DNA from 4 places in the Proteus vulgaris genome. Region 1 is predicted to be linked to each of the others. Evidence: predicted binding sites of a transcription regulator. Region 1 holds the regulator's gene; each other region holds the start of a gene.
What was found. Region 1 encodes PurR, which represses purine synthesis genes. Its sites were predicted from a motif close to CANGCAAACGTTTGCNTG; they were not measured.
Positions count from the first base shown of each region.

Region 2: a site for PurR is predicted at 2,394-2,411, ahead of purT (formate-dependent phosphoribosylglycinamide formyltransferase). Genes of this name have one in related genera too.
Region 3: a site for PurR is predicted at 3,118-3,135, ahead of purL (phosphoribosylformylglycinamidine synthase). Genes of this name have one in related genera too.
Region 4: a site for PurR is predicted at 2,077-2,094, ahead of purE (5-(carboxyamino)imidazole ribonucleotide mutase). Genes of this name have one in related genera too.

Region 1 is NZ_CP090064.1:1,930,813-1,936,776, forward strand. It holds gene cfa (cyclopropane fatty acyl phospholipid synthase) at 1-183, opposite strand, end outside; gene punC (purine nucleoside transporter PunC) at 490-1,707, opposite strand; gene punR (DNA-binding transcriptional activator PunR) at 1,826-2,728, shown strand; gene purR (HTH-type transcriptional repressor PurR) at 2,751-3,776, opposite strand; gene LW139_RS20745 (YnhF family membrane protein) at 4,045-4,128, shown strand; gene sodB (superoxide dismutase [Fe]) at 4,266-4,844, opposite strand; gene LW139_RS09510 (hypothetical protein) at 5,221-5,745, shown strand; gene LW139_RS09515 (hypothetical protein) at 5,775-5,964, shown strand, end outside.
Region 2 is NZ_CP090064.1:3,388,904-3,394,867, forward strand. It holds gene LW139_RS16345 (ABC transporter substrate-binding protein) at 1-402, shown strand, start outside; gene modA (molybdate ABC transporter substrate-binding protein) at 414-1,133, shown strand; gene purT (formate-dependent phosphoribosylglycinamide formyltransferase) at 1,177-2,361, opposite strand; gene rarD (EamA family transporter RarD) at 2,484-3,395, opposite strand; gene LW139_RS16365 (aminoimidazole riboside kinase) at 3,630-4,577, opposite strand; gene LW139_RS16370 (glycoside hydrolase family 32 protein) at 4,853-5,964, shown strand, end outside.
Region 3 is NZ_CP090064.1:2,920,120-2,926,083, forward strand. It holds gene purL (phosphoribosylformylglycinamidine synthase) at 1-3,036, opposite strand, end outside; gene mltF (membrane-bound lytic murein transglycosylase MltF) at 3,301-4,773, shown strand; gene LW139_RS14125 (fimbrial protein) at 5,583-5,964, shown strand, end outside.
Region 4 is NZ_CP090064.1:3,353,821-3,359,784, forward strand. It holds gene cysS (cysteine--tRNA ligase) at 1-429, opposite strand, end outside; gene ppiB (peptidylprolyl isomerase B) at 805-1,299, shown strand; gene LW139_RS16215 (UDP-2,3-diacylglucosamine diphosphatase) at 1,312-2,034, shown strand; gene purE (5-(carboxyamino)imidazole ribonucleotide mutase) at 2,169-2,690, shown strand; gene purK (5-(carboxyamino)imidazole ribonucleotide synthase) at 2,687-3,754, shown strand; gene LW139_RS16230 (MFS transporter) at 3,878-5,137, shown strand; gene LW139_RS16235 (mechanosensitive ion channel family protein) at 5,205-5,964, shown strand, end outside.

The DNA.
Region 1 (5,964 bases):
TTCACCGAGACCTAATGAGCCTTGTTGCAATACTCTTTTATAAAAATTTTGATTGTGAACCTGAATATCATAAGGTTCAGAGCCATTTACTCGAATATCTGCATGAGTTAATAGTTCTATAGCGATCCTTTTATAAGGATCATTAGAGGTCTTTCGGCCTTCTTCTACACAAGATGTACTCATATACTCTCCGGCGTAAACTAAGCGGGTTTTGAGACATAAAGCTAAAAAAGGACGTGTACAGATTGACAGTATTAAAATGGTATTGTGTTCAATATGGATTGAACGAATAGAATTAATAAGACAACTAATCTGACATAATCAGCTAATAATCTGTTTAATGCCTCAAAATCCGAAAGAAAAATAAATAAAACGCCACTACAGCGTATAGATAAGTATAGAGACGTAGATTATTTTTCTCTAGAAAAGAAAAAGGCCATTTTTTATAAAATGGCCTTTTTAAGAATATTCCTAAAAGGAGAGGTGCGGTTATTCTGCTGTTTGAACTGTGTGTTTGCTAACGGATTTATTACGCTGAATAAAGTAGCCAACCGCCATTGGGATCGCTGTTAACGCCATAATTGCTGTGGTGTTAATAAGCGGTTGTTGGCTGATAAATGCAGACACGATAAAACTTGCTAAACTACAAAGACCCAGTTGTAGTGCATTTTGTAATGCGGCTGCTTTACCACTGATTTCAGGATAAGCCGATAAAGCATTAGATACAGCGATTGGATAAGAAGCACCATTCATTGCAGCCATAATACAGAACGGAATTAAGATCGTGGTTAATGTTGGCTCAGTAAATTTAGCAACAAGGTATAATGCAGTCATACTAACAGCATAGCCAATTAACAGCAGTGGTAATAATGCTTTACCCGTCATTTTTGACAGTAAAATACGACAACCATAGCCACCGACCATAAAGGCAATAGTTTGTGGAATATAGCTTAAACCGATATCCTGTGGTGAGTAACCCATCTTCTCAAGAATAATAGGTGAACCTGCTAACCAAGCAAAGAAACCTGCACTACAAGAAGCGTAAACTAATACGTTACCTGTATAGAGAGGGGATTTCAGTAATGTCATAAATGACGCAGTAGATTGGTTTGCATCGGAGACTGATTTTTGTTTAATATTTTTCAGCATTAATGTTGGTAACATTAAAACAAGTGTTACTGCCATTAATAGCATAAAAATCATACGCCAGCCGCCGTGATTTAATAGTGATGCACCAATTAAAGGGGCGAGTGCAGGTGATAATGCAACCAGTGGCATAATTAAAGCAAAAACGTGTTGAGCGCGAGATTCATCGAAGCGATCAATAACTAATGCTTGCCAAATAACAGCCGCAGAGCAGACACCAAAAGCTTGTAAGAAGCGCATCGCAAGTAAACCCGTTGCACTTTCAACCCACAACATACCAAGGCAGCCTAAAGAGAAAAGGCTTAATCCAATAAGAAGAATAGGTTTACGACCAACTTTGTCAGAAAGTGGTCCCCAAAGTAACTGAGCAACAGCAAAACCAAATAAAAAGATACTTAAGCTATTACTGATAGCGCTTTCGCTGATAGCAAGTTCACGCTGCATCATACCGAATGCAGGCAAGTACATATCAATTGCTAAGTAACCCAGCATACTCAAACCTGCTAGGTACACCATGAAGCTCATAGGTGTTTTTGATTGTGTGGACGTTTTAGTATTCATTTTATTTTCTATGCTATGTGATGTAGAACATTTTATGTATTGTAACTAAGACTTATTTTACTTGTGAAACGGGAATATTTGGTTAATGCTGTGAAAAATTTTCAAAGGAATAAACTCTATGTGGTCAGAATACTCTTTAGAAGTTGTCGATGCAGTCGCAAGAACAGGAAGTTTTAGCTCCGCTGCTCAAGAATTGCACAGAGTGCCCTCCGCCGTTAGTTATACTGTTCGGCAATTAGAGGAATGGCTCGCCGTTCCTTTATTTGAGCGCCGTCACCGTGATGTAGAATTAACCGATGCGGGTAAAATTTTCATCAAAGAAGCGCGATCTGTTATCAAAAAAATGAATGACACTCGACACCTATGTCAACAGGTTTCCAATGGGTGGCGTGGTCAATTTAGTATAGCAGTTGATGGCATTGTTAAACCCGAAAGAACACAACAACTTATTCTCGATTTTTATCGCCATTTTCCTGATATTGAGTTGTATGTCTACCCAGAAGTGTTTAATGGGGTGTGGGACTCCTTAGTTAATGGTCGTGTTGATTTAGCCATTGGTGCAACAAGAGCGTCACCGATTGGTGAACGTTATAGTTTCAGGGATATGGGTTTTATGCCTTGGCGCTGTGTTTGTCATGTTGATCACCCATTAGCTAAAGCAGAACATCCATTAACCGATGATGAAATGCGACCTTATCCTAGCTTATGTTTAGAGGATACATCACGTAGTTTACCAAAGCGTGACACTTGGGCGTTAAATAACCAACGTAGAATGGTTGTACCAACATGGGATATGGGGCTTGAGTGTTTGTTGGCAGGATTATGTGTAGGAATGGTACCTTGGCATCGTGCTGAGCCATTGATAGCCCAAGGAAAGCTAGTTACTTTAAAACTTGCACAGCCATTGCCAGACAGTCCATGCTGTCTGACGTGGGTTGATAAAAGTGAATCGCCTGCTTTAACGTGGTTGTTAGATTATCTTGGAAATAGCCAAACCTTAAATGAGGAATGGCTTCGCTAGACATCAGATAACTGAATAGGAATTAGCGACGATAGTCGATAAAAGGACCATCAGCAACTGAACGACGCTCAACCAATCGAGGGTGTACTTCGATTGTTTGGGCATCTTCACGTTTGTTAACGATGCGATCAAGCAACATTGATAAGGCCATTTGACCTAAACGTTCTTTGGGCTGGTGGACTGTGGTTAGTGCAGGGGTAAAATAACGTGCATTACGAATATTGTCATAACCTACGATTGAAATATCAAAAGGAACACGTAAACCTAGCTCATCTGCAGCACAGATTGCACCCATTGCCATCACATCACCGCCACAAAAAACTGCAGTAGGGCGTTGTTTTTGATTTAGCATTTGATACATCGCTTTATAACCTGACTCAGGTTCAAAGTCACCTTGTACAATCCACTCATCTTTTACTGTGATTTTGGCTTCTTCCATGGCTTTTAGAAAGCCTTGTAGACGACCACCACCGGTGTTGCGCTCTAATGGTCCAGGAATAATACCGATATCACGATGACCTCGTTCGATAAGATAACGGCCAGCGATATAACCACCATGAAAAGCGTTATCGATAATAGTATCTGTAAAGTCGCCACGGGCCTTACCCCAATCCATGACAACCATGGGAATATTACGATAGCCTTCCAAAAGAGTCAGAAGATGATCGGGATATTCAGAACACATCACTAATAACCCATCAACGCGTTTTTGTGCCAGCATCGCTAAATAGGCTTTTTGTTTATCAAGATTATTATGTGAATTACATAAAATCAGTGTATAGCCTTTGCTATAACAACTGTTTTCAACTGCTTCAATCACTTCAGCAAAGTAAGGAGCTTCACTGGACGTGGCTAACAGGCCAATAGATTTGGTGTGATTGACTTTCAAACTACGCGCAACGGCACTAGGCGAATAATTTAATTCTTTTATAGCGGCCCAAACTGCTGCCCGTGTGTTCTCAGCAACAAAACGTGTTTTGTTGATCACATGAGAAACAGTCGTGGTTGATACGCCTGCGCGTTTTGCCACGTCTTTTATTGTTGCCATGGTGTGGAAAACTCCTGACCTTCATTGGTCTCTTTTATCTAATTTTGTGGTTTAACTGCCAGTATAGTCATACATAGGGCAAACACTGGCAATAATTTAGCGATTAGCTATGAATTTTGTATGATCTAGCTCAAAAGTGAAAGTATTAATCAATGTTATAAATTGTGCACTGGTCGCTATTTTAGCAAATTTTGATATGTGATAATAATTAACCATGACAAGGTTATGGTTAATAACGTGTATTATAATCATATTGAGGGAGATATAGATGGATACGGATCTGAAATTTGGTTTGAGCACAGCAGTAGCAGCGCTTGTTATGATTGTTTTATTTTCAACTATGTTGTTCTAATCACTGCTTTATAAAATATCCGATCAATTGTAATAATAAATTATCGAATATCTGAATATAACAAAGGGCTCAAGGCCCTTTGTTATTATGTCACCAAAAATGAATCACAATCATTCACTTTTGATCACTAAGTTCAATTAAGCTAGGTTAGCTTCAACAAATGACCAGTTAACCAGTGCCCAGAACTCTTCTAAATATTTAACGCGGGCATTACGGTAGTCGATGTAGTAAGCGTGTTCCCATACATCCACAGTTAACAGAGGTTTGTCTGCACCTGAAACTGGCGTTGCCGCATTAGAGGTGTTAACAATGGCAACTGAACCGTCAGCTTTTTTAACTAACCAAGTCCAACCAGAACCGAAGTTTTTAGCGGCTGCATCATTAAATTGCTTTTTAAACTCTTCAAAAGAGCCAAATGCTTTGTTGATAGCATCAGCAATTTTACCTGTTGGTGCGCCACCTGCATTTGGTGCTAAACAGTTCCAGTAGAAAGTGTGGTTCCATACTTGAGCCGCGTTATTGAAGATGCCACCATCAGTAGATTTAATGATTTCTTCTAAAGATTTGCTTTCTAAATCAGTACCTTTAACCAGATTGTTTAAGTTGGTTACATAGGTTTGGTGATGTTTACCATAGTGGAATTCTAATGTTTCTTTAGAGATATGTGGCTCAAGAGCATCTAACGCATAAGGTAATTTTGGTAATTCGAAAGACATTGCGTACTCCTTTATACTATCTATTTCGGGTTTTGTGCCTGAAATCATTTCATCTAAATTGATAAAATGAGGCAAATGAATCACTAATTTGTTGCTATTTTGCTAATTATTTTAACAAAAACCTGCTGAAATAACAGCTAAATATATTTTATCTATAGTTATAAGCCATATAGATTAGTAATACTCATAAGAGTATATCCCTCTTGCTTACACGTAAAGTAGCAAAATCGCATTTATAATGAGATAGGTAAAAATAAAAAAATAACAATTTAATGCTGTTACGATAGCTTAATGAATCAATTAACATTGTGTGGTTCAGGAGAAGTAGTTACAGCTCATATAGGGTAATGAACTTGTTTCTAAAGGAATATACAATATGAAAAAGCTATTTATAGCTATTGGCATGATAGTATTTTTATCTGGTTTTGGTTTTAAAAGTAATGAACCTTTGAAATTAGATTTTGGAAGATCAATTGATGATATTCCTTTTATAAAAAATGGCGTGTGTGAAACAGAGGAAGATATTGTCACTTGTTTTTTTAATAATGAGCCTCCGTTTGAGAAAGACTCTGATAGAAATGCATTAAAATTTTATAAAGGTAAATTAATTGGCGTAGAGCTATCCTATTTTGGTGGCGATGACATTGATTCGGTCTGTGATCTTTTAGCTCAGAAAATGAAAAATATTTATCCTTTAGTTAAAGATAAAAAAGCATTGTTAACAGAGGTAAATAACTGTAAGGAGTTAGAGGTAATCGAATATGAGTCATTAAGTGAGAATAAAATATTTGTATTTTCTGATATAAAGAGTATTGAGGCTAAAGAAGGGGATATAGAAATAATGTATTCACATAAGCCTTATTATTTATACATTTATCGTCGTAGCGATATTGTAGATTAAATTTACGCAAATAGAGTGTAGGAGTTAAAATGAGTTATAATATTGCATTATTTGATTTTCCTATTCCGGATGATTTTGAAAAAGCGTGTGAATACTTCGAAAAATATGAAGATGAAGATATTCAAGAATTAAGCCCATCAATGTTGCGTTTTTATCAAGAAATTTCTTATTTATATCCATGCCTTTGCGAATTACCTGATGATGAAATAGATGATAGTG
Region 2 (5,964 bases), 1.5 Mb from region 1:
ACTTATGGTTCAGGTAAGTATACAGGCTTGATGATGGAGCACGCTGGCGCATTCAATGTTGCGGCATCAACCGTCAAAGGATATAAACAAGTTTCTCTTGAACAAGTTATTGCATGGGATCCTGAAGTTATCTTTGTTCAAGACAGATACCCACAAGTTGTGGATGAAATAAAACAAGATACACGTTGGCAAGTCATTAATGCTGTTAAAAATAATCGCATTTATTTAATGCCTGAATATGCAAAAGCATGGGGATACCCAATGCCAGAAGCCATGGCAATTGGTGAGTTGTGGATGGCAAAAAAACTATATCCTGAAAAATTTAGCGATATTGATATGCAAAAAGCGGCTAATGATTGGTATCAAAAATTCTATCGTACTCAATATCAAGGGAAAGAGTAGGATATAACACAATGACATTTTCCCTTTTTGCAGCAGGTAGCTTAAAAGCAACGCTACCTGCTTTTATTGAGCATTATCAGCAAAAAACTGGTGAAAAGTGGGCACTTACATTTGGGCCTGCAGGATTATTACGCCAACGTATTGAACAAGGAGAAGTTTGTCATTTATTTCTTTCTGCTGATAAAAATAATCCACAGCAATTAATCGATAAAGGTTTAGCACTACAATATGCCCCTTTTATTGCAAATCAACTTTGCATTACAACTCGTCGTAATGATATTAATGAGCTGGATACTTGGCTTACTGTATTATCAAATACCGCATTAAAATTAGCGATATCCACACCAAAATCTGATCCATCAGGTGATTATAGTTGGCAGCTTTTTGATAATATTGCACAAATTGATCCTGATTTAAGCCAGACATTAAAAATAAGAGCGCTCTCTTTAGTTGGCGGTGAACATTCACTTACTATTCCTAAAGGTAGAATGGCAGCCCATTACTTAATTACAACTCATCAAGCCGATGCCTTTATTGGTTACCAGCACTATCAAACACAATTAAGTGAATTTCCTGAACTAAAAACATTCACTATTCCAAAACCTTTTAATGTCACAGCACACTATTGTGCAACACTCATCCATTCACAAGCTTATAGTTTATATCAGGAAATTTTATCCCCTTATGCAAAAGACTATTTTATTAAAGCCGGATTTTTACCGCTAAGCTGATAGTGTTCACTTAGCAGTAAAATGGATAACTAATGATATAAAATTATTTAGCATCACCCACAACAATGGCTTGAGCGCCTTCTTTGGCTTCATCAAGCGCGTGTTTTATTGTATCAGCATGGGCAAGTACAACACCTAAACGGCGAGAGCCTGCGATTTCAGGCTTGGCGAAAAGGCGAATTTGACGATCCGCCTTCAACGCTTTTTCAATACCAGAATACACAATATTCGTACTATAAAGCTCTGGTAAAATAACCGCTGATGCACAAGGGCCTAATTGGCGAATTCCACCAATGGGATAGCCTAAAAAAGCACGAACATGAAGCGCAAACTCTGATAAATCTTGAGAAATTAGTGTCACCAATCCCGTATCATGAGGGCGAGGTGAGACTTCATTAAAGAATACCTCATCACCTTGAACAAACAACTCAACACCAAATAAACCATACCCCCCTAAGTTCTCAACCACTTTACTCGCAATATGGTGTGCTTTAGCAAGTGCGATGTCACTCATCTTTTGAGGTTGCCATGATTCACGATAATCCCCTTTTTCTTGCCGATGACCAATGGGAGCACAAAAATGGATACCATCAACAGCGTGAATAGTCAGTAACGTGATCTCAAAATCAAACGGGATCATTTTTTCAACGATAACGCGTCCTTTTCCTGCTCTCCCGCCCTCTTGTGAGTAAATCCAAGCTTGAGCTAAATCGTTTTCATTACGAATAACACTTTGCCCTTTCCCCGATGAACTCATGACAGGTTTGACAATACAAGGGAAACCGATATCTAAAGCGGCTTTTTTAAAATTCACTTCATCATCAACAAATTGATAATTTGATGTTGGTAAAAGTAATGTTTCAGAAGCTAAACGACGGATACCCTCTCTATCCATTGTGAGCTTTACAGCGCGGGCACAAGGAACAACTTTTTGCCCTTTTTGTTCTAATTCAACCAATAACGAGGTTGCTATCGCCTCAATTTCAGGAACAATAAAATCAGGTTGCTCTTGTTCAATAATGAGCTTTAATGCATTGCTATCAAGCATATTCACCACATGATGGCGATGTGCAATATGCATCGCGGGTGCATTGAGATAGCGATCAACGGCAATCACTTCAATTCCCAAGCGTTGGCATTCTATCGCGACTTCTTTGCCTAATTCACCTGCACCTAATAGCATTACCTTTGTTGCATTAGCTGTAAGAGCCGTACCCAACACAGTCATTCTTCATCCTCACTATTTATAAAAAATACAATGACGCAAACGATTGCCTTTGAGTAGCATAACGGATTTTACTTGATAGAAAAATAGGCAGGCAAAAATAATCACTCAAAGAAAGAAAACCATTACAAAATTTGGCTGCGTTTTCCTTTTTGGATTTTTAGATAATTAAGACGTTTTCGAATAAGTGCCAAGATACAGCATAAAAGCCCCAGCCAAATTAGAGAAAAACTGACACCTTTAACTTCATCAAAAGCTTCATGAAATAAGAAAACAGCCAGTAAAAATTGAATAGTAGGTTCTATATATTGCGCTAGTCCAATAACTGTTAGCGTAGTTCGTTTCACGGCTGCCGTAAAAAACAATAATGGCAAGATGGTAACAGGTGCAGTTAAAACATAATAAAAACGAGTCAGATTATCTGCAGAAGGTAACGCGCTTTTATCTGTCATAAACAACCAAATGGTCGCGCCTATTGCTAATGGCATTAGCCAAAGAGTTTCCATAAATAAAGAGGTTATGACATCAAAACGAATAAATTTACGAATTAATCCATATACAGCAAATGCGCCTCCCATCATAATAGCCAGCACTGGTAATTCCCCGTACATCCACAGCTGGTATCCCACCCCCGCACAAATTAAAGTAACCGCCCACTTTTCTGCAGGATTAAGCTTTTCTTTCAGAAAAATGACACCTAATAAAATCGAGAAAAGTGGATTAATAAAATACCCTAAGCTCGCTTCTAATACTTGTTGATGCGTTAATGCATAGGTAAAGGTACACCAAGAAACCGCCATTGCCATTGAGCTAAATAAACACATAAAAACAGAACGTTTATCTTGGAAAACCGCACACCATTGAGTTCTATTCTTGATAAAAAGCCACACTAGCAATAATAAAGGAATAGACCAAATTAGACGCTGGGCTAACATTTCTAATGGTTGGGCACCCGGTAAAAGCCGATAAAACAGAGGAGTGATACCCCAAAGAATATAAGAAAAAATGGCTAATACTGCGCCCGATTGAGCCCACATTTAATGTTCCATCAATAAAAGTTGATATGTTTTAATATCATACGCTTAAAACAGACAGAACAATATGATCAACATCGCTGATTGATTGATAAAAAATAGAAGCGTCTAATCGAAAAGATAAAAAAATCTCCACTAATAATGGCTTCGAGAAAAACCAGTATTAATGGAGGGTAAGGAAATACCATTAAGAGAAAAGCGTGGTAAAAACCACAACCAGAAAAAATCAGTGAGCTATCAGAAAATCTCCCGAACATGCAAAGGAGGTTGTTGTTGAACAAAATCATGTAATTTTTTACGACTTGGTGCCGCTGCTATCGCCCCTTTTTGAGTTGTGGCCAAAGCACCACAAGCAGCCGCTTGCGTCACTATTCTTGATAAGTATTGTTCATCTTCAGCAAAACCATATTCTGCAAGTGCCGCCAACAAACCAGACATAAAGGCATCCCCTGCTCCCGTAGTATCAATACACTCAACGGTAAAAGCACTAAATGCAACTTGAGTATTTGGTGTTAACACTAAACATCCTTTAGAGCCTTGAGTGATCACTTTTAAACGCGCGGGATAACCTTCTAATTTTTTAAGGGCATTATTCAATGTCACTTCTTGTGTCATCCACGTAAGTTCATCTTCTGATAATTTTAATATGTCGGCTTTATGCGCATAATTATCGATAACTTCGCGCATTTCTTCGTGATCACGCCACATTTGAGGGCGTAAGTTAATATCAAAACTCAGCAATGAATCCGTCTCTTTAATACTCTTAATAGCTGTATCCAAAGTTGAGCGACAAATGGGATTCACTAATGCTAAAGAGCAAAAATGCAAAATATCTTTTTCGAACGCTGGTAAAGATTTTTCTGTTAAAAATTGATCTGCAGATTCAGCGACTAAGAAAGTAAAATCACGTTCACCATTTTCTTGTAAAGAGACAAGAACTGTACTGGTACGGTGAAACTCATCAAATTCCATTGCTCGAGTATCAACCCCCAGATCAAACAATGTTTTTTGCATAAAATGGCCGAACGCATCTTCACCCACACGCCCAATAAAACCACTTTGTTGACCAAGTTTAGCAACACCCGCAGCAACATTGACAGGCGCGCCACCAGCACATGCTTCATATTGCATATTTTGCAATGGGATCAGGTCAACAACAGCATCACCTAAAGACCAGACTTTCATAATCTCTCCTGAAGATAAGCAATTATTTTTCTTCACTATATTCTGTTTTTATAACTATTCATAACGATTAAAGGAAGATATTGCTCGTAAATCCACTCTGATAACGTTAACATAATGAGATATTATGATAAAGTCAATCTTATGAAAAGTGTTTTTTTGCCCTCTAATGTTATCGTTAACAAGGAAGGGAAACGTATAGTTTAATCTGTTTTTTTATTCTTTTATAACCTAAAAACGTGGGCTAACGACACTGAAAATATAATAAGGATAATGATATGAAACACCGTTTAGAACAATCAACAAATGCCTTAAATACCTTGATTGAAAAGCGAGGTAATACTTTTTATCCCCAATTTCATTTAGCTGCACCTGCGGGGTGGTTAAATGATCCTAATGGTCTTATTTATCATGATGGTTTATATCATGCTTTTTATCAGCACCATCCTTATTCTCAAGATTGGGGTCCAATGCATTGGGGACATGCCACAAGCACCGATATGATCCACTGGCAACATCAGCCGATTGCGTTAGCTCCTGGTGATGATTACGATAAAAGTGGTTGTTTTTCAGGTTCAGCTATTAGTCATGACGGTAAACTCTACCTTTTTTATACTGGTCATAATTGGTTAGGCGAAGAAGGTGATGATAGCCAAATTTATGAAGCACAATGTGTGGCTATCAGTGAAGACGGTATTCATTTTGAGAAAAAAGGGATCGTTTTAGAACCTCCTAAAGGTTATATGCATTTTCGTGATCCTAAAGTGTGGTATCAAGACGGGAAATGGTGGATGGTTGTCGGTGCCAGAGATGAAAAAGATCAAGGGCAAGTTTTACTTTTTTCTAGTGAAACCTTATTTGAAGAAGGAAAACAGTGGAGCAACGATTACACTATTTTGGGAAAAACTGACGATAAAAACGTCTATATGTGGGAGTGCCCTGACTTCTTCCCGATCAGCCAAGACAATCAATTCGCGATTGTCTTTTCGCCCCAAGGAAAACGCGCAGAAGGTTATCAATACCGGAACCTCTTTCAAGCTGGCGCATTAATCGGTCAATGGTCACCAAGCCAACCTTTTAAACCACAAGGTCACTTTGTTGAGTTAGATAATGGCCATGATTATTATGCCCCCCAATCATTTATGACTCCTGATGGTCGTCGTGTTTCTATGGGCTGGATGGATATGTGGAATTCACCCATGCCATCAAAAGCGGAGTTTTGGTCTGGTTGCTTCACATTACCTCGCGAAATTACCTTTGATAAGAGCAAAAACCGTTTACGTATGGTGCCAGTCAAAGAAGTTGAATCATTACGCCAAGAAAAAAACACCATTAAACCTCTTACATTAAGCCATCAATCTATAGAGTTAATTGATAACACATCAGCTAT
Region 3 (5,964 bases), 990 kb from region 1:
GTCCTGTTTTGCCTGATGTTCTTCATCAGCACACTCAGGGTTATCGCGTAAACGTTGCATTTGCCATGTTGTTTCAGCCCACCAAAGACGTAGCGTACTGCGTTTTTCATTATAAACTTCAGTTTCACGACTTTGAATTATAACGGCATCATCTTGTGTTGCTTGACCTAAATAGTGTAAGCAATCGGCTAAACCGCATTGGGTAAATAATGATTCAACTGCATCTTGATGTTGAGCACTAATTTGGATCACGCCACCTAGCTCCTCATTAAAGAGTCCCGCTAAGATATCTTCATCATAAGCACTAATATCAACATTTAACCCACAGTGACCAGCAAACGCCATTTCTGCAAGAGTGACAAATAAACCGCCATCAGAGCGATCATGATAAGCCAACAATTTGCCTTCATTGACCAATTGTTGCATCACATTAAAGAATTGTTTTAGCTGTTCTACATTACGAAGGTCTGCGGCTTTTTGACCTAACTGGCGATAAACTTGTGCTAAAGCTGTCGCACCTAATGCGTTATGTCCATTACCCAGATCAATCAGATATAAACGGTTACCTGATTGTGTCGATAATTCAGGCGTTACCGTTTTACGTACATCTTCAACGCGAGAGAATGCTGTAATAACTAAAGAAAGCGGAGAGGTAACTTCTTTGTTTTTTCCATCTTTATCCTGCCAACGTGTTTTCATTGACATAGAGTCTTTACCAACAGGAATAGTGATACCTAACTCTGGGCATAACTCCTCACCAATAGCTTTCACTGCATCATACAAACCTGCATCTTCACCAGGATGCCCCGCTGCCGACATCCAATTAGCCGAAAGCTTAATGCGATTAAGTGCTTCTACATCACAGCCAGCCATATTTGTTAACGCTTCGCCGACAGCCATACGTGCAGATGCGGCAAAATCTAATAGTGCGATTGGCGCCCGTTCACCAATCGACATTGCCTCACCATAATAGCTATCTAATGTTGCTGTGGTAACAGCACAGTTAGCAACAGGTATTTGCCAAGGACCAACCATTTGATCACGAGCAACCATGCCTGTTACAGTGCGGTCACCAATGGTAATTAAGAAGGTTTTTTCTGCCACAGTAGGTAAATGAAGCACTCGATAAACTGCATCTTTTAAATCAATATCTTTACGATCTAGATACTCACCTTCTGTTTTTTGTGATTTCACATCACGTAACATTTTAGGCGCTTTACCTAATAATATGTCCAATGGCATATCAATGGGCTTATTATCAAAGTGTGTATCGTTTAATACTAATTCACGCTCTTGCGTTGCTTCACCAATTACAGCATAAGGTGCTCTTTCACGTTGGCATAACGCATCAAACAGAGGCATTTTTTCTGGTGATACTGCCAACACATAACGTTCTTGAGATTCATTACACCAGATTTCAAGTGGGCTCATCCCCGGCTCATCATTTAAAACATCACGCAGTTCAAAACGACCACCACGACCACCATCATTGACTAATTCAGGCATCGCATTAGAAAGACCACCAGCCCCTACATCATGAATAAATAAGATAGGGTTATCATCACCCAACTGCCAGCAACGATCGATAACTTCTTGGCAACGTCGCTCCATTTCTGGATTGTCACGTTGAACAGAAGCAAAATCTAAGTCCGCATCAGATTGCCCTGAAGTCATAGAAGAAGCCGCACCGCCGCCCAGACCGATGTTCATAGATGGGCCACCTAATACGATCAACTTAGCGCCAACAGTGATCTCCCCTTTTTGAACATGGTCTTCACGAATATTACCAATGCCACCAGCTAGCATAATTGGTTTATGATAACCGCGAATTTCAACACCATTATGGCTATTAACTTGTTCTTCATAAGTTCTGAAATAGCCTAGTAATGCAGGACGACCGAACTCGTTATTAAATGCGGCACCACCCAGTGGACCTTCTGTCATGATGTCTAATGCATTAACAATACGCTCTGGTTTGCCAAAATCTTCTTCCCAAGGCTGTTCAAATCCTGGAATACGCAGGTTAGATACTGAAAATCCTACTAAACCCGCTTTAGGCTTAGCACCACGCCCCGTTGCACCTTCATCTCGAATTTCACCACCAGAGCCTGTTGCAGCTCCCGGCCAAGGTGAAATCGCTGTTGGGTGGTTGTGTGTTTCTACTTTCATCAAGATATGTACGGGTTCTTGATGATAATGGTAATGCCCTTTTTCAGCATCTGGATAAAAACGTCCAGCAACCGACCCTTCCATAACAGCCGCATTATCTTTATATGCTGACATGACATAATCAGGAGTTTGCTCAAACGTATTTTTAATCATTTTAAATAATGACTTATCTTGCGCTTTGCCATCAATAATCCAATCTGCATTAAATATTTTATGGCGACAATGTTCAGAGTTGGCTTGTGCAAACATATAAAGCTCAACATCAGTTGGATTACGCGCTAAACGATTAAAAGCATCGACTAAATAATCAACTTCATCATCAGCAAGTGCTAATCCCATTTCAATGTTTGCTTTAACAAGCGCATCTTTACCTTTAGCAAGCACATCTATCGTTTTTAATGGTGCTGGCGTTTGCTCTGCAAACAGTGCATTCACATCTTGATGATTTAAGAAAATGGTTTCCATCATTCGGTCATGAATCAAACCATAAAGCTGTTGCCATTGAGTTTCTGTCATCGTATCGCCTTCAATAAAGTAAGCGATACCACGTTCAATTCTGACCACCTTGGATAAACCACAGTTATGTGCAATATCTGTTGCTTTAGAAGACCAAGGTGAAATCGTTCCAGGGCGAGGTGTCACCACTCGCATTTCCCCAACAGGCTCATGCTCTGTTAATGAAGGCCCGTAATGTAATAATTGGCTTAATTTAATCTGGTCATCTTCAGATAACTGCCCTTCCACTTTTGCGAAATGAACAAATTCCGCATATATACCTTGCACAGGAAGGTCATTTTCCTGACATTGAGTGAGTAATTTATTAATACGAAACGCGGATAAAGCGGGGGAGCCACGCAGGATTTCCATAGTATTGAGTTCTCTCTTTTAGCAGCTAGCCTGATCAATCATTCAGGGGAAACGCGCCTAGTATAATAGAATAACCGCTCAGACGAAACCGTTTGCGTGAACAAAATAACGGCATTTGACTTAGTGTGTTTTAATGATTAATTGGTGTAATCAAGTTGCGTATTACCAATATGTTAAGCAAAATGCTCGATTACTGGAAATTTATCCATGTTAAGATAACGACTTTACACACAACAACAAACAACGTTAACGAGAAATAACCTATTGAATAATATAAGGATAAACTATTTCGTTATCGTTATCATAGCGCTCTTTTCAGCGGCAATTATTGCGTTGAATATTACTTGGCCCGATAGGCAAAAAGCGCAGATAAATAAGATTTTATCTCGTGGTGAGTTAAGAATTAGTACGATGCCGTCACCATTGATAACGATGAACGATAAAAAGGACCCCGTAGGTTTCGATTATGAATTAGTGAAACGCTTTGCTGATTATCTGGGCGTGAAGCTTGTCGTTAATATGCGGACAAATATCAACCAAATGTTTGATGATCTGGAGAACAATAAAGCAGACTTTATCGCAGCTGGATTACTTTACAACAAAGAGAGATTAGATACGACACGTAGTGGACCTGCTTACTTTTCAGTGTCTCAGCAATTAATTTACCGTAAAGGAACATTAAGGCCACGTAGCTTTGATGCTTTAGATGGACGCCTTGTCGTCACAGCAGGATCAGCCCATGCAAGCTTATTGCGTACACTAAAAGAAACGCAATACCCTGAGCTTGAGTGGGAAGAATCAGACAATCAAACAACCTCTCAACTACTTGAAGCGCTATCAGAAGGTAAAATTACCTATGTTTTAGCCGACTCAATCAGTGTTGCGGTACAACAACGTATTCACCCTAATGTTGCCGTAGGATTTGAAGTCACTGAAAGTCGTCCTCTGACATGGTATTTACCTGATAGTGAAGATAATAGTTTGTATGCCGCTATGCTAGATTACTTTAACCAATTATCTCAAGAAGATGTATTAGCACGATTAGAAGAAAAGTATTTTGGTCATGTAGGTTCATTTGATTACTTCGACACTATCTCTTTTATTACTGCAATTGATTCCATTTTGCCAAACTATCAACCTCTTTTTGAGAAATATGCGGATACCTTTGATTGGCGATTATTAGCAGCAATGGCATGGCAAGAATCACATTGGGATCCTCATGCAACGTCACCAACAGGCGTTAGGGGGCTTATGATGCTAACACGCCCTACAGCATCAAGTATGGGAGTCACTGATAGGCTTGATCCTGAAGAAAGTATTCGTGGTGGTGCTCAATATCTTAAACATCTTCTTTCTCGTTTACCTGAGTCTATCCCTGAAGATGAGAAAATTTGGTTTGCATTAGCCGCCTACAACATGGGCTTTGGTCATATGCTTGACGCCAGAAGGCTGACCGAACAACAAGGCGCAGATCCTGACAGTTGGTTAGATGTGAAATCAAGATTACCGCTACTTAGTCAGAAAAAATATTATGTTGACCTCCCTTATGGCTACGCAAGAGGACATGAAGCTTATCGCTACGTTGAGAATATTCGTCGATATCAACTGAGCCTTGTAGGCTATCTCCAAGCTAAAGAGAGTAAAAACAAGATCCTATCTAAAGACAAAGAAAGCACTGAAGGTGCGGATCAAGAGACATCATCATTAACATTAACGCAAGAATCATCTCGTTATTAATGATGTACTACATACCGTTCAGCCTCTTTTATAGAGGCTTATTCTAGGCTTAACACATTTACCCTGCCATTCCTGATATCCCATAGCAGATTTTCCCTCTCAATATCTCCTTAATATTTTCTTAATATTAAAAATTGTTACATTTTCCCCTACCTTTATTTAACCAAAGTTGGAAAAAAATCGTGTTAATGAATGGTAACACTCATTAGTTAAATCACTCACTCGATGAGTAAAATGTATCAAAAATAGCCCAACAAGTCTTTTTTTGACTATCAGAATAGGTGAAATATAAGAAAAAATTAACTTAAATACGTAGGAATTATCTCATTAGTTATTGTTCATTTTATGATTATTCTTTTTGGAAAACTTTTTTTTCGATAAAAATTAACCTAATATCTATGTTATTAACATATAACCCTTTGAATTGTATGCATTATGATAATCTATAATTGATTTTATTAATTTTCTTAAAGTAATGTTAATAATATCAATTTCTATAAAGTTAAAACAATGTTAATTATATTGTCTATTAAATTTATCTGCCTGATAAACTTTTTTACCCATAAATTGAGTAATAAAAAGAATAAATCTATATAAAATTCTATTAATGTGGAATAGGCCAGATTAAATCTGAAATTTGCGGAAACTGACAAAACGTTATATCAAATAGAATGCCTTTGTTGATATCATATAAACCAGTCATTATTCGAAACAACTCGAAATATAATGCAAATCAATTTTTATATTCCGACATTAATATTATTTTTTCATAAATAATAATACGCACGATCTTCAAGGGATTATCTATAATGAAACTGAGTAAAATTGCTTTAGCTGCTGCTTTAGTATTTGGTATTAATTCTGTTGCAACTGCTGAAACTTCTACACCAAAAGTTGGCGCAACTAAAGGCGAAATTCAATTAAAAGGTGAAATTGTTAATTCAGCTTGTGGATTAGCAGCTTCTTCAAGTCCAGTTATTGTTGATTTCAGCGAAATCCCAACATCTGCATTAGCAAATATGCAAAAAGCGGGTAACGTTAAAAAAGATATCGAATTACAAGACTGTGATACTACCGTAGCAAAAACAGCAACTGTTAGCTATACACCAAGCGTTGTTAATGCAACAAACAAAGATTTAGCATCTTTCGTTTCTGGCTCAGCTTCTGGTGCGGGTATCGGTTTAATGGATG
Region 4 (5,964 bases), 1.4 Mb from region 1:
CATAACGTCACCGTTTTCAGCAACATAAGCATGGTCACGTTTGATTAACGCTTCCGTTAATTCAATGATTTCAGCAATATGATGTGTCGCACGAGGCTCTGAATCAGGGCGAGCAATATTTAATGCATCAAAATCTTTATGCATTTCAGCTAACATGCGAGTTGTTAATTGCTCACACGTTTCATTGTTCTCGATCGCACGTTTGATGATTTTATCATCCACATCCGTTACGTTACGCACATAATTAACGTCATAGCCTAAATAACGCAGATAACGGGTTATGGCATCAAAAGCCACAAATGTACGTCCATGACCAATATGGCACAGGTCATAAATAGTGATGCCACACACGTACATACCTATTTTCCCTGCATGGATAGGTTTAAATTCTTCTTTTTGGCGAGTGAGAGTATTAAAAATCTTTAGCATCGGTGGACGTTCCCGTTTTCAACTGTACGTGTTTATTACGTTTTTATATAAAAGAAAATAACGACTACTATAGCACGATATTAATTAGGATATTGGATCTTGGAAACAAAGCAAACTCAAGATCTACGCTATTATATTACTCTGCTTAGCCCTTATTTTCACTGTTCAATCGTTGATAGTGAACAATCAAACTTATGTTATTAAGCTAAATTTTGGCGAAAAGTGTTTTTTCCCTATTTTATATGCCCGTTTAATTAGAAAAACCGCGCAAAAAAAAGATGAATACTGACTAAATAAGGCAACTGTGATATAAAAAACGGGACTATTGTTTATGCCCAAATCTGGGTAAAGCTAAAATTATATTAGGATCTGAATATGGTTACTTTTCATACCAATTACGGCGATATCGTGATTAATACATTTGCAGACAAAGCGCCTGCAACCGTAGAAAATTTTTTAGACTACTGTAAAGAAGGATTCTACGATAACACTATCTTCCACCGTGTCATCAATGGCTTTATGATCCAAGGTGGTGGTTTTGAACCTGGTATGAACCAAAAAGCAACCAAAGCACCTGTTAGAAACGAAGCAAACAATGGACTTGCAAATAATCGTGGTACATTAGCAATGGCTCGTACTAACGATCCACATTCCGCGACTGCACAATTTTTTATCAACGTTGCAGATAACGATTTCTTAAACTTCCGTGCTGAAAACGCAAATGGTTGGGGATATTGTGTCTTCGCTGAAGTTGTTGAAGGCATGGATGTTGTTGATAAAATTAAAGCTGTTTCCACAGGTCGTAGCGGTTTCCACCAAGATGTTCCTCGTGAAGATATCATCATTAAAAGTGTAACGGTTAGCGAATAAGCATTACTCTTTATGTGTACGCTTTTTATTGCAGACCTGCATTTAAGTGAACATGAACCGGCAATCACTGCCGGTTTTCTTCGCTTTCTAAAAGAGCAAGCCATTCATGCTAAAGCGCTCTATATCTTAGGCGATTTTTTTGATTTTTGGATAGGTGACGATGATCCTAATCCATTACATCAACAAATTGCTCAAGCACTAATGACACTAAAAAATGCGGGTATTCCCTGTTATTTTATTCATGGAAATCGTGATTTTTTAATTGGCTCTCGTTTTGCAAAAGAGAGTGGTATCACTCTACTTCCTCAAGAAAAAGTGCTCGAAATAGAGAAACATCGCATCCTAGTTTTGCATGGTGATACACTTTGTACGGATGATGAATCGTATCAACGTTACCGTAAAAAAGTGCATAATAAATTTATCCAGCGCCTATTCTTATTACTGCCTCTATTTATTAGACTGCGTATCGCTGACAAAATGCGATCACGTAGCCAGCACGAAAATCAGTACAAATCAGATGCCATTATGGATGTTAACCCTCAGGCTGTGATTGATACTTTTAAACACTTCAATACAGAATGGATGATCCACGGCCATACGCATCGTCCGGCAATTCATACCGTCAACATTGATGATAAAACACATTACCGTGGTGTATTAGGCGCTTGGCATACCGAAGGTTCTATGTTTAAAGTCACCGCTGAAAAAATAGAACTGATCCATTTTCCCTTTTAAGTTGCTTCACTTATTTTCTCTATAAAAAGCCTTTTTTTTCTTTACGCAAACGTTTTCCTTGGCGTGTTAGCGTGATACTATCATTCTCAATTTATTAGGCTATATCCGTTTATACTTACAGGAGCAGTTAAGTAATGTCTTCTCACGTTGGTCTAAATACCGCTATTCCTCGTATCGCCATTGTAATGGGATCTAAAAGTGACTGGGCAACCATGTCTCATGCCGCTGATGTATTAGATACACTACACATTCCTTACCATGTTGAGATTGTCTCTGCGCACCGTACCCCTGATAAGTTATTTAGTTTTGCTGAAAAAGCAAAAAGTAATGGCTTTGATGTCATTATTGCTGGTGCTGGAGGAGCAGCTCATTTACCAGGAATGCTTGCAGCTAAAACATTAGTACCTGTATTCGGTGTCCCTGTTCAAAGTGCGGCATTAAGCGGTGTTGATAGCCTCTATTCAATCGTACAAATGCCAAAAGGTATTCCAGTAGGAACCTTAGCGATTGGTAAAGCAGGTGCTGCCAATGCGGCTTTATTAGCAGCCCAAGTTTTGGCGTTACATTCTCCTGCTATTTTAGATGCACTGACTACATGGCGCACAGCACAAACCGACGATGTATTAAATAACCCAGATCCAAGAGAGGCACTATGAAACCGGTTTGTGTCCTTGGAAATGGCCAATTAGGTAGAATGCTAAGACAAGCGGGTGAACCTTTAGGCATTGCAGTTTACCCTGTAGGATTAGATGCAGAACCTGAAGCAGTTCCCTATCAAAAGAGCATTATTACTGCAGAAATTGAACGTTGGCCAGAAACAGCTTTAACAAAAGAGTTAGAACGTCATACTAACTTTGTTAACCGTGATATTTTCCCTTTACTTGCAGATAGATTGCCTCAAAAACAACTTCTTGATGAACTAAGCCTAGCAACCGCACCTTGGCAAGCCTTAACATCTCCAGCACAATGGCCTGATATTTTTGCTCAGTTAGGTAATTTTATTATCGTGAAACGTCGTGTTGGTGGTTATGACGGTCGCGGACAATGGCGAATTCACCCTGGTGAAGAGCAGCAATTACCCACTGAAATTTATGGTGAATGTATTGTAGAGCAAGGTATTCCGTTTTCTGGTGAAGTGTCCTTAGTTGGAGCCAGAGATAGAGACGGTCATTGTGTATTTTATCCTTTAACACATAACCTTCATCAAGATGGCATTTTGCGTATGAGTGTTGCATTACCAACACCAACCCCAGAATTACAACAATCAGCAGAAAAAATGCTGACATCTATCCTTGATAAACTCAATTATGTCGGTGTAATGGCGATGGAGTGTTTTATTGTCGGCGATAAATTACTTATCAACGAATTAGCACCCCGAGTTCATAACAGTGGGCACTGGACACAAAATGGTGCCTCAATTAGCCAATTTGAGTTACATTTACGTGCAATCTTAGATTTACCAATGCCAAAACCTGAAGTTTGCCAACCTGCGGTGATGGTTAATTTGATTGGTACTGATATAAATCCTCAATGGCTTTCATTGCCTTTAGTGCATTTACATTGGTATGAAAAAGAAGTTCGCCCCGTGCGTAAAGTGGGTCATCTTAATCTTGTTCATCGTGATAACCAACCGCTGAAAGAGACACTTAAATCATTGAGTCTTATGCTTGATGATGACTATCAAAAACCCATCCAATGGGCTTTAGAAAAATTAAGCTAGCAGTCCGACTCATAAAGTTAGAGAATAATAGCCTTTAAACGAACAGACCTTGATTAAAGAGGTCTGTTATTCGCTATTTTCTCCTGATTATTCAGGTTACTGCACCCGTTTAATGGAGTCAGGATGCAAGCCACACAACAGAGTTTTGGGCCCATTTATCAGTGGAGTATGCTGATATTACTGGGTTTGGTCTATTTTTTAGCTACCGCTACCACATTTACATCTTTGGGTGTTGTTCTTCCTAGCATGATAAATGAGCTAGAGTGGAATTGGACTCAAGCGGGCCTTGGTTTTACGTTATTAGGATTAACCTGTGGTCTTGCTAGCTTTTTACCCACCTTACTTATTCGTAAATTAAGTGTTCGCTTTACCCTTCTTATTGGACTGATGATTTTCGTCAGCGGTTTTTATTTTCTTTATGAAACCTACACCATTGCTCGATATTTCCTTGGTACTGCACTATTAGGTATTGGTTTTACCTTACTTGCAACAGTACCCGGAACTTACGTAATTTCTCGTTTATTTGAAAAACAATCTTTTGCCTTCGGTGTTTATTTCACTATTGGCGGATTAGGTGGTGTGGCGGGGCCTTGGATCTACTTTTTAGCCACGCATTTATGGCATACATGGCGTATGCATTGGCTTATTTCAGCGATCACTCTTACCGTTGTTACTCTTTTCACTATTCTCTTTTTACGTGAAGGAAGTAAAGAGCAAGAGCATGCCAAAAGAATTAGCCAACTCCAAAGCACAAAACGTATCTATCAAACTAAAGAAATTTGGACGGCACGCCATGCTTTGAGAACATGGCAATTTTATGTAATCGCTGCCACTTATACTGCTTTTTTATGGTGCGGTATTACCGTTAATAGCTTTGCAGTTGCTCATATTATTGAAAATGGCTTTGGCGAAACCATTGCCGCGACCTTATTAAGTAGCATGGCATTTATCAACGCTTTCTCACGCTTAGCCGGTGGCGCGATTGGTGAATGGCTAGAGCCTAAAAAATTACTTATTGCTAGTTTAAGTATTATCATTATTGGGCTGTTAGCACTCAGCATGGCAAACTCTTGGGTTTATCTGATCCTGTTTACAGTTTGTGTCGGTATCGGTTATGGAATGACCTTTTTAGCATCAAGTATATTACTGGCTAACTACTTTGGTCGCTCTCCTTATCTCGAACTCTTTTCAGTCATGAATTTAATTTCGACGCTTGCTTGTTTAGCGCCGTTCTTTGCGGGTGCAATAAAAGACATCTCAGGGAGTTTCACGCCTGCATTCTTAATTTTAACTATACCTGTGCTATTGATCCTTGCGGTAACACTCTTTATGAAACCACCGACTTACCCTAAATTTCAGCATGCTAGTGAACAGAAAAAATAACGATTAAATAAACATGGTAATAGATCACGTATTATACAAACGCATTTTCTAAGGAGATGTTAAGCTGATGAATGATGCATTAATAATAAAATACTCAATAGGTGTAGGCATTGCTTTAGCCTGTTTTATTGGTTTTGTCGCCGTCTCTCTTTTTCATGACAAAAAGAAAAAACGTCGTAGAAATATTATTATTCATATTAGCCAAGCCATCTTCCTTTGTAGTTTAGTAATTATCTTAAGCCAATACTGTGAAATGGCTGTTGTTGATTTTAATCTCCATTTTATCTCTTTTAGGATGATTAATTTCTTTACTTACGTTGGCATAGCCTTAGTTTTAATGCGTAAGTTTTTCTTACTTATTAATAGATTAGAGCAATCACAGATTAGAAAAGGTAGTGATCCCACTTCTGCCCGTATTATTTCTCGGATATTTAAAATTACCCTTTTTGTCATCATCATCTTATTGTTTGGTGAGCATTTTGGTATGAGCTTATCTGGCTTAATGACTTTTGGCGGATTAGGTGGTATTGCCATTGGTATGGCAAGTAAAGATGTACTCAGTAACCTTTTTTCTGGTGTTATGCTCTATTTCGATCGCCCTTTTAATATTGGTGACTGGGTGCGCTCACCTGATCGTAATATTGAAGGTACGGTAGTAGAAATTGGTTGGCGTATTACTAAAATTATTACTTTCGATCATCGACCACTTTATATCCCTAACTCAATTTTTTCCTCTATTAGTGTAGAAAATCCGGGCCGAATGACTAATCGACGTATTGAAACTGAACTCGGTTTACGTTACGAAGATTCAGATAAAATTGGTGTGA